2 regions of the Paucilactobacillus nenjiangensis genome follow, and region 1 is predicted to be linked to the other one. Evidence: riboswitches for the same ligand, from Rfam matches in the RefSeq annotation. Region 1 holds a riboswitch; the other holds the start of a gene.

The links. A riboswitch is a leader RNA that binds a small molecule or an ion and turns the genes downstream of it on or off. The one in region 1 is predicted to bind thiamine pyrophosphate.
Region 2: linked by a shared signal. The riboswitch ahead of thiW (energy coupling factor transporter S component ThiW) and the one ahead of thiM (hydroxyethylthiazole kinase) in region 1 are both predicted to bind thiamine pyrophosphate.

What each region holds. Positions count from the first base shown of each region.
Region 1 is NZ_CP043939.1:2,018,437-2,023,661, reverse strand. It holds gene F0161_RS10310 (ABC transporter permease) at 1-714, shown strand, start outside; gene F0161_RS10305 (phosphoenolpyruvate carboxykinase (ATP)) at 788-2,482, opposite strand; TPP riboswitch at 2,726-2,831, shown strand; gene thiM (hydroxyethylthiazole kinase) at 2,972-3,760, shown strand; gene thiD (bifunctional hydroxymethylpyrimidine kinase/phosphomethylpyrimidine kinase) at 3,763-4,581, shown strand; gene thiE (thiamine phosphate synthase) at 4,622-5,225, shown strand, end outside.
Region 2 is NZ_CP043939.1:1,679,482-1,684,706, reverse strand. It holds gene F0161_RS08700 (GRP family sugar transporter) at 1-653, shown strand, start outside; gene F0161_RS08695 (glucose-6-phosphate isomerase) at 731-2,080, shown strand; gene F0161_RS08690 (asparaginase) at 2,134-3,102, opposite strand; TPP riboswitch at 3,212-3,309, shown strand; gene thiW (energy coupling factor transporter S component ThiW) at 3,361-3,864, shown strand; gene F0161_RS08680 (L,D-transpeptidase) at 3,957-4,478, shown strand; gene F0161_RS08675 (hypothetical protein) at 4,708-5,115, shown strand; gene F0161_RS08670 (iron chaperone) at 5,133-5,225, shown strand, end outside.

The DNA.
Region 1 (5,225 bases):
GGCTTAGTGTTAGTCGCTTTATTTATTAGTTATCGCGAAAAGTTGGGCCTGAATAAAGATATTGTCATTGGGGTAATTCGGACCGTGATTCAGCTGACGGTAGTTGGGTACGTCTTGAAGTATGTCTTTAAAATTAATAACTGGGCGCTGACGGTGTTGATGATTTTAATTATTATTGTCAATGCGGCCGATAACGCGCGCAAACGCGGACCTGGGATTGATAATGCCTTTTTAATTTCGTTTATTGCTATTTTAACCAGTACCGTTGTGGTGGTGGGCACGTTGATTGCGACCGGTTCGTTAAAAATGATTCCGGCGCAAATCATTCCGTTTTCGGGGATGGTAGCCAGTAACACGATGGTCGCGATTGGCTTATGTTATCGCAGCTTGAATACGAGTTTTCGCGATCAACGCCAGCAGATTATTGAAAAGCTTGCCTTAGGAGCAGAAATTAAATTAGCCTCCAAATCAATTTTAGGTGAAAGTGTTCGGGCGGGTATGTCACCAACGATTGATTCGGCAAAAACGGTCGGCTTGGTGAGTTTACCGGGGATGATGTCTGGTTTGATTATTGCCGGCGTGGACCCGGTCAAAGCCATCAAGTATCAAATCATGGTGATGTTTATGTTGTTAGCGACAACCGCGATTGGGTCAGTGATAGCGTGCTACTTGGCTTATCGCAAGTTTTACAATACCCAAATGCAGTTAAAGTAACCGTTTCTTAAAAAGTTCTCACAAAAAAGAGGCACAACGCAAATTTGCGTCGTGCCTCTTTTAACATAGATTTTTATGAATCCATTAAGGTATCAAGCATTTGTTGAACTGATTGGTTCAAGCTATCTTTAGATTTATCATTACCTAGATGGGTGTAAATTTCACCGACATAGACATTGTTTTTGAATAAGACATCAAAGACACCATCGATAATCGTTTGGGTCCGCGCTTGCTCTTGAACCGGGCCAAATGGATTGGCAAAGAAGGTGGTACTCATACCAACTTCATCAGTGGTTCCTAAAGCAAAACGTTTGCCATCCGTAAAGGTCTTCTTGGCATCGGCCAATTTTTCAAAACGATGCAAGCCAATTTCAGTATCATAGTTATTGGCGTAAACCCACATATCGATATGGTGACGTTTGATAACCCGGTCATAGGTGTTCGCTGGAATAATAACTCGGGCATTTTTTTGTTCCGGATTGAGGTAAACTCCACGGTCCATGTTGTTAAAGGCCACGGCGCTACTCAAGTCATCAAGCCGGACGAACGCGCCAATTTCAGTTCCTTGGGCATACAAGCCTTCAGGATCATTGGGGTCAAGGGTAAAGCTACCCATGTCATCAAAAATGGTTTCCATTTCATGAATCTGTTCACCCGCAATTTCTTGCAAAGCTTCAATTGATTCAGACTTACCGGCACCAGAATCGCCAAAGAAGACGACGGTTTTGGTTTTACCATTTGAGAACTTAATCTTGACCATTGATCCATGGATTGGTAACCGGTTTTGATAAATCATGTGGAGGTTGTGTAATGTGAGACACATTTTCTTCATATAACCAAAGTAAGTGGTTTGGTCATTATAAGGCACTTCACCAACCCAGATATCATTACTTTCATCGTAATGATAGTGACTGACGTCCCCTTCAGTTTTGTCGACCCCAAAGAGTAAAATCAAATCTGGTTTGTGGTTAGTAATGAGTTCTTCATCGGCAAGTTCAAACAAGTTCGCTAAGGCTAAACCACTGACAAAGTAGTCTTGATTGAAGTAAATAAAGGCTAAACTTTCACCAATTTTGGCTGGGTAACAGTACCATTCGCCCGGTTTCCCATCAAAATGATCGATTGGATTGTAATCGACACTTGAAAAAGTCCCTTTGCGTTTGTTACTTGGTGTATGCATCATCATTGGTGGACGCAACATAATTTTATCAATAAAGTTAATTGATTTTAATTGTTCATATTCAGTGGGGATTGACCACTTGTAAGGCTTAATCATAATGGATGCGTTGGTACCGGCATTGACTTGACGATACGTATGATTAGGGAAGCCTTGGATTTTTTCTTCCACGGCCCGGTAAAGATTACGGACAAGATCGTTAAATTTGTCATCAATTCCTAAAAACTCGGTGTTTAGGATTTGGTTGTGAGTGGCATTCATGACCGAGATGCGCAGGAATGAACGGTAGAATGAATACAAGTTTTCAACACTAGTTAAGATTTCTTTAGCATCAAATGCGTCGTAAACGGTGGCATCGTCAATTAACAGTCGTTTAATCACGGCCACGTATTCAGCACTCGTTAATTTATTGATTTTCGTTTGATGGTTAGGCGTTGATGATAAGAAACAGTCGACCACTTGTAACATTTCATCGCTGTTTAATAGAGAGAAGACGTTACTCAAATATTTTCGATTGTATTTGAGGACGGCAATCTTTCGATCAAGATTCAGATACGTAGAGCCAGTTTTAATGCTATTCACATTTTCCATTGATAATCAGTTTCCTTTCTCGTTATAACCTTTTGGGTATTGAAACAATCATAATACAAGGCGAAACACGATACAAGTGGATATTTTCACAATCTTCAAAAAGAAAAGAATGAAAGCGCTGTTAACTCTAAATCTTAATGAGTTAACCGGAAAATGAAAAAATTTTAATGTTTGGCGAGATTTTGGTCAAACTTGTTATGTAAGCACTTTTACAGTACAATTAATTCGACAATTAAATAATCATGAAAACACTAGGGGTGTTCGTAGACGAACTGAGATTTGCTTATGCAGCAAAGGCCCTTGGAACCTGTAAGTTGGTACTTGCGTAGGAAAGTGTAAAATAAAAATATCGATGAGTGCATGCCACATGTTGATATATTTTTACCATTAATCCTAAAGTCCACTGCGGCTTTAGGATTTTTTTGTTTCAGCTCATGGTTCAAACGATTGTTGAATTATCACAACTTCGTACCAAGAAAGGAATTTATCATGCAAATTGAACTTTTAGATCAAATTCGTGCGCAAAATCCAATTGTGTTTAACATTTCTAATTTTGTGACGGTGCAAGACGTGGCTAATGGCATTAATTCAATTGGCGCTTCACCAATTATGTCTGAAGAAATCGCTGAGTCTGAAGAAATGGTCGCCATCAGTTCTGCCGTAGCACTTAATTTAGGGGCCTTTACTACCGCTCAAGTCGCCCATATCAAGCGGGTCGGGCAATTGGCTAACCAATACAAAAAGCCATTGGTGATTGATCCAGTTGCCGTCGGGGCAATTAAATTTCGCTTAGATGTTGCCGAACAATTGTTAACTGATTTTCAAGTTGATATTATTCGCGGCAATGCTGGTGAAATTGCCGCCTTGGCTGGTGTTGATTGGCAAGCTAAAGGTATCGATGCTGGGGAAGGGAGTGGCGATTTAGATGCCATCGCGAAAGCGTGCGCCTTGAAGCAGCATTGCGTCGTAATTTTATCCGGTCCAACGGATGTGATTAGTGATGGCAAAACGGTGGCGAAAGTCAAAAATGGAACCCCACTATTTCAATTACATGTTGGTTCTGGTGATATGCTTTCCAGTATCGTCGGCGCGTTTGCTGCCGTTAGTGACAATTATTTTGAAGCAGCCAAAGCGGCCTGTGCCGTCTTTGCAGTCGCGGGCCAACTGGTGGCAGAAGAACTTGGTGGGGAACTACCTGGCACCTTTTCAGTTAAATTAATGGATAAACTACACTTGGTGACGCGTCAACAAGTTGAAGAAAAGTTGAGGGAAGCATAATTATGGAACAATTCGTACAAGCATTATCAATTGCCGGCTCCGATAGCGGTGGTGGTGCGGGGATGCAAGCCGATTTAAAAACGATTCAAGAACGGCACGTGTTTGCGACGACCGTGTTAGTGGCGATTACGGCGCAAAATACCTTGGGCGTCAATGATGCGTTTGCGTTACCTACCAAAATAATTGATGAACAATTTGAAGCTCTTGCTGAGGATTTGGCCATTAAAGCCTGCAAAACGGGGATGTTAGCCGATGTGGAACGGGTCCGGGCGGTCGTAAAAAACTTGAAAAAGTTTGATTTCGGTCCCCTGACGGTCGATCCGGTCATGATTGCTAAAGGTGGTGCTCCATTGTTAAGTGAAGATGCAATCGCGGTGGTGAAAAATGAATTATTGCCATTGGCGACGATTGCCACCCCTAATTTACCTGAAGCCGAAAAATTGACGGATGTGTCGATTGAAGATGAAGCCGATATGGAAATTGCGGCCAAAAAATTACAGGCCGTCGGGGTTAAAAACGTCATGATTAAGGGCGGCCATTTTGTCGGGGATGATCAAAGTAGTGACTTTGTATTACTTGAAGATGGTACGTCATTTTGGTTGACTTCTCCACGCGTGGATACGATTCGAACCCATGGGACGGGAGATACGCTATCTGCTTGTATCACAGCTGAACTTGCCAAGGGAAAATCTGTTGAGGATGCGATACGAATTGGGAAAAAATATGTCGATGAAACGATTCGGCACGGCATTATTGTTGGGCACGGTCATGGACCATTGAATCACTGGGCAGGCCGCAATAGTGATGAAAGTAACGGTTAAGCGTGAAACAGGATTATTAACTCAGGAAAGAGAAAAATTAATGAAATTTAAACCAGAGATGCTCCGCGTATATTTAATTGCGGGCACACAAGATGTTAATCACGATGTTGATGATTACTTGCAACGTGTGGAGAAAGCATTAATCGCCGGAGTGACGGCCTTTCAATTTCGTGAAAAAGGGAGTTCACAGTTAACGGCGGACGAACGACTGACACTGGCACAGCAATGCCGTGAACTGACGACGAAGTATGATGTACCGCTGATTATTGATGATGATTATGAATTAGCCATTAAAGTCCATGCCGATGGGGTCCATGTTGGTCAAAAAGATCAACGAGTGGAACAAGTGATTGCGGCTGTTGGGGATGATATGTTTGTGGGATATTCATGTAATACTAAAGCTCAAATTGATCATGCTAATCAACTGCAAAAAATTGCCTATTTAGGAAGCGGACCAGTGTTCCCAACTGGCTCCAAAGATGATGCGGACCCAGTGATGGGATTTGAAAAATTGAAAGAATTAGTGGAATATAGCAATTTCCCAATCGTGGCCGTCGGTGGAATCACCCCCGACAATGCTAAGGACACAGTTGATAAAACAGGTGTGGCGGGAATTTCCGGAATTTCAATGATTATGCAAAGTC
Region 2 (5,225 bases), 340 kb from region 1:
TTACATCTATGAAAGCAATCGGAATTTCAAAAACTGTTCCAATTTCTACTGGGTTACAACTTGCTGGTAACGCTCTAGCAGGGGTGTTACTTTTCCACGAATGGAAAACTACGCATATGATTACTGTTGGTACCATTGCAGTTGTCGTATTGATTGCTGGAGCTGCCATCACTTCTTTACGTGATCGTGCGGCCTCAGCCATGGGGGCCACAGATACTCAACATAATGATGTGTCTACTGGTATCCGTGCCATTATTTTTTCAACGTTAGGTTATGTAATGTACACTATCATTGTTAACTACGCTAACGTTGATGCTAAAGCAGTGGTCTTCCCACAAGCCATTGGTATGTTTGTTGGCGCAATTATCTTTGCGTTGTACAAAAAGAGCGCAAAGGATATTACCAAACCAGTATCATACAAAAACGTGTTAACCGGTCTTGTGTGGGGTGTTGGTAATTTGTTCATGTTCATTTCTATTCCTCACGTTGGTTTAGCTATTAGCTATTCATTAGCTCAAAGCGGAATCGTTATCTCCACTTTCGGGAGCATTTGGTTCTTGGGAGAAAAGAAAACCAACAAAGAAATGGTGTACGTTGTGATTGGTTCAGTATTAGTTATTGTTGGGTCAGTACTTCTTGGAATGCTGAAGTAAACTAAGTTATTTTGAGTTGTCTATACCAATTTTGTGGTGTATAATGATGTTATCAAGAAAAGAAAGAGGTAATTATTTTGGCTCATATTTCATTTGATAGTTCTAATCTTAGTACATTTATCCAACCTAACGAATTAGGTGAGATGCAAGCAATGGTGAAAGCAGCTGATGATCAGTTGCGTAATGGCACCGGTGCAGGTTCTGAATATATCGATTGGCTACATCTCCCATCTGATTATGATAAAGATGAGTTTGCTCGAATCAAAAAAGCAGCTCAAAAGATCCAATCAGATTCTAAGGTATTGGTTGTCATTGGAATTGGTGGTTCATACTTAGGAGCTCGTGCAGCAATTGACTTCCTAAATAACGCCTTTTTCCAAGCACAAACAGATGAAGACCGTAAAGCTCCACAAATTTTGTTTGCTGGTAACTCAATTAGTTCTTCTTATGTACATGATTTGGTTCAATTAATTGGAGATCGTGATTTTTCTGTTAACGTAATTTCAAAATCAGGAACTACTACTGAACCATCAATTGCTTTCCGTATTTTCAAACAAATGTTAATTAAAAAATATGGTGATGATGGTGCTAAAGCGCGGATTTATGCTACGACAGATAAAGAACGTGGTGCACTTAAAACTGAAGCTAATTCTGAGGGATACGAATCATTTGTTATTCCTGACGGCGTTGGTGGTCGTTTCTCAGTACTGACGGCCGTTGGCTTATTGCCAATTGCAGCTGCCGGTGCAGATATCGACAAATTAATGGAAGGCGCTCGTGACGCTGAACATGAATATGTCGACACCGACCTCAACAAAAATGAAGCATATCAATATGCTGCTTATCGTAATATTTTATATCGTAAAGGTTATACAACTGAATTACTTGAAAACTACGAACCAACTATGATGATGTTTGCTGAATGGTGGAAACAATTGGCCGGCGAATCTGAAGGTAAAGATCAAAAGGGGATTTATCCTTCATCAGCTAACTTCTCAACTGATTTACATTCATTAGGTCAATATATTCAAGAAGGTCGTCGTACATTGATGGAAACAGTTGTCAAAGTTGCCGAACCTAAGAACGACGTTGTTATTCCTAGTGAAGATGGGAACCTAGACGGCCTTGAATATCTTCAAGGTAAGACCATGGATTATGTGAACGACAAGGCATATCAAGCCGTTGTCCTTGCGCACGTTGATGGTGGCGTACCAGTTATGACTGTCAAGATTCCTAAGCAAGATGAATACAGTTTGGGCTACTTAATGTATTTCTTTGAAGTTGCGATTGGTATTTCTGGCTACTTAAATGGTATTAATCCATTTAACCAACCCGGGGTTGAAGCATACAAAACCAATATGTTTGGATTACTTGGGAAACCAGGCTTTGAAGCAATTGGTGAAGAATTAAAGAGTCGCCAAAAATAATTAATTTAAATATGTAAAATCAAAAAAGCAGCCGAATTGGACTGCTTTTTTAGTTAAAAATTATTTGATAGATATTCTTTTAAGCCGTCATTTGATAGTCCAGCAGAGATCCCAATCAGCAGCTTAATTCTGGCTTTTTGGCCATTTAAACCATGGACAAAGTTAACGCCCATCTTCACGAGCTGTTCACCGCCACCTTCATAAGTATAGACGGGCTCTGCATTGCCTCGATAACCACGAGCAACTAAAAAGACTGGAATCTGATGGTCGATCACTTTTTGAAGCGCTGGTAGGACAGTTGGTGGCAAATTTCCTGCGCCAGTACCTTCGATGATCAGACCATTCCCACTTTTTTTCGCCACGTGATTGAATAAATCAGCGTCCATTCCGGCGTAGGCTTTCAACAGGTAGACTTGTTGAACGACCTGATTAATCTGAATGGGGGCAATTGGTTTAGGATTGAAGTAGTAGGCGATTGTGTCATGTAAAACTTCACCGATTGGCCCAACGCTAGGTGATTCAAAAGTTTCAACATTCGTTGTGTGAGCTTTCGTCACGAATCGAGCGGCGTGAATTTGATCATTTAATGCGACCAAAACACCACGATTACGGGATTCATTATTAATGGCAATTCGGATTGCACTAATTAGGTTATGCAGCCCGTCTGAGCCGATACTATTTGATGAACGCATCGCCCCGGTAACAACGATTGGTTTATTAGAGCTTAGTGTCAAATCTAAAAAATAAGCAGTTTCTTCCAGGGTATCGGTTCCGTGAGTAATCACAAAGCCATCAAATTTTTCATATTCTTGTTTTATTTCTTGTTGTAACGTCAACATTGTTTCTGGTGTCATATGTGGTGAAGGGAGATTCATAAATTCCTTTGAAGTCACATGGAAATCTTCACCAGAGAGGTTCGCTTGCTTCATCAACGGGTTACTCGAATTGGTATCAACGGCTCCATAATCGTTTTCCGACATCGAAATGGTACCACCAGTATGAAGAACTAGAATATTTTTCATGAGGGCGCTCCTTTATAGTTAATAGGGTAATTATAGTTGAAACAAGTAACTTTGCAATATGGTGTACAAAATTTTGTAAAAATGGTATCCTCAACGAGTAAATAAATATCAATCACACTAGGGGCGCCAAATGGCTGAGACGATTCAATTCGAACCCTTGAACCTGATCTGGATGATACCAGCGGAGGAAAGTGTTAGAACCTAACTCTAAACTTAGGGCTCTTCTAGTGTGCAAAATCACTTAGGAGGGCTATTTTTATGCATAAAAGAATTTACCGGTTAACTTTAACCGCCTTGTTCGTCGCGTTTGGTGTAGTCGGTGGTAGCATGTTTGAGTTTACAATTGGGGTTGCCAAAGTTGCACCGATGCAGCATCTAATCAACTTAATTTCTGGGGTGATTTTAGGGCCATGGGCAGCACTGACTCAAGCTTTTTTAACCTCATTAATTAGAAATATATTGGGGACAGGAACGATTCTCGCATTCCCTGGAAGCATGATTGGTGCATTTTGTTCTGGCTGGATTTTTAAGAAAACGAGAAAATTAATTTTTGCTGTGTTTGGAGAACTAATTGGGACCGGTATTATTGGAGCAATCGTTGCTTACCCTGTCGCTAGTTTATTTTTAGGAACCAAAGGTGCACTTTGGATTTTCATTCCAAGTTTCTTCTTGAGCGCGTTAGTCGGAGTTGTAATTGGCTATGGAATTTTAAAAGTCATGTGGAAAACGGTCATCGTACCCCAATTAGATAAATTTTATTAAAGTAATCAGGCGAAGAGAGTGGATGAAGACGTTCATGGTAAAATGTAGATAGAGTTAACCAGCTCTGAACACGAAAGGCTACTAATATCATCATGTTGAAATTTATCAAAAAATGTCTTTTGATTGTGGTGGCGATTGGACTGGCTTACGGCATTTATGTCAATGTGATTAATGCTAAGACGGTTGATTACACTAAACCATCACAAACTAAAAGCTATCCTAAATTAAAAAATCATCCAAATGCATGGATTGACGTCTCGATTCGAAAGCATCGCGTTTACATTAAAGATGGCTCAAGAGTTTTGTACACCATGTATTGTTCAACGGGATTAAATAATTCTACCCCGACTGGGACCTTTAGTATTGAAAATGAAAAAGGGACTACTTTTTATAATGCCAATTTAAATGAGGGCGCAAATTACTGGACTTCATTTAAAAACCACGGGGAGTACCTGTTTCATACTGTTCCCATTAAACAAGACGGTACCTATGACAAAGCCGAAGCCAAAAAATTAGGCAAAGTCGCGTCTCACGGCTGCATTCGGTTAACAATTCCCGATGCTAAATGGATTTATAAAAATATTCCCGTTGGGACCAAGGTGGTCGTTGAATAACTGATGATCAAATAGGCTCGTGCAAAAAATGACTTGTGGAAAACGTTAATTTTCTCACAGGGCATTTTTTATTTTAATATTCACAATCAAAAAAGCGTTTTCAATAATTCATAATACAAAAATAGATAGGTACAAGTTTTCATGATTGTTACATTTTAGCATTTAACTATGTCTACTTAGTGAAATTCGTGCTATAATCTCTTAGTTTAGTAAATGAAGAGGTGAAAATATGCGTGAATTATCAATTAACACTAGAGTTAGAATTAATTGGATGCTTGAAGTGATTGCAATTAGTATGTTAGTGGCAATCTTTATTGTTTGGCTAAGTAATCCGGCAAAATTAGCGACTCCGTCAGTGAATCATGAAGGTTGGTTTATTTCTTATATTTGGCTGGGCACCACGGCAGTGACAATGGTAAGCTTCAATGCCTTGAAAAATGGATTGGGGATGTTACCTCGAATAACTCCAATTAAGGAAGATCGAGACTATACCCCTGAAGAATATCATTTTACAGTTTTTTCGCTTGTTAGTTTATTGGTAATTCCCGCTTTAGCATTTCCCGTGATGATGTCATTGCATTATGTTTTGAGTGACGTTAATAGTCTGGTATCCTTTACTCAGTTAGCAATTAATTAGAGCAATGGGAGGCAGTTATGGCATTTTATAGTGAATTTTTAGATCAACTTGATAATCAAGAACATCGTATGGTACTTGAAAAAGTACTTGATTGGGTAAGTGAAACATAT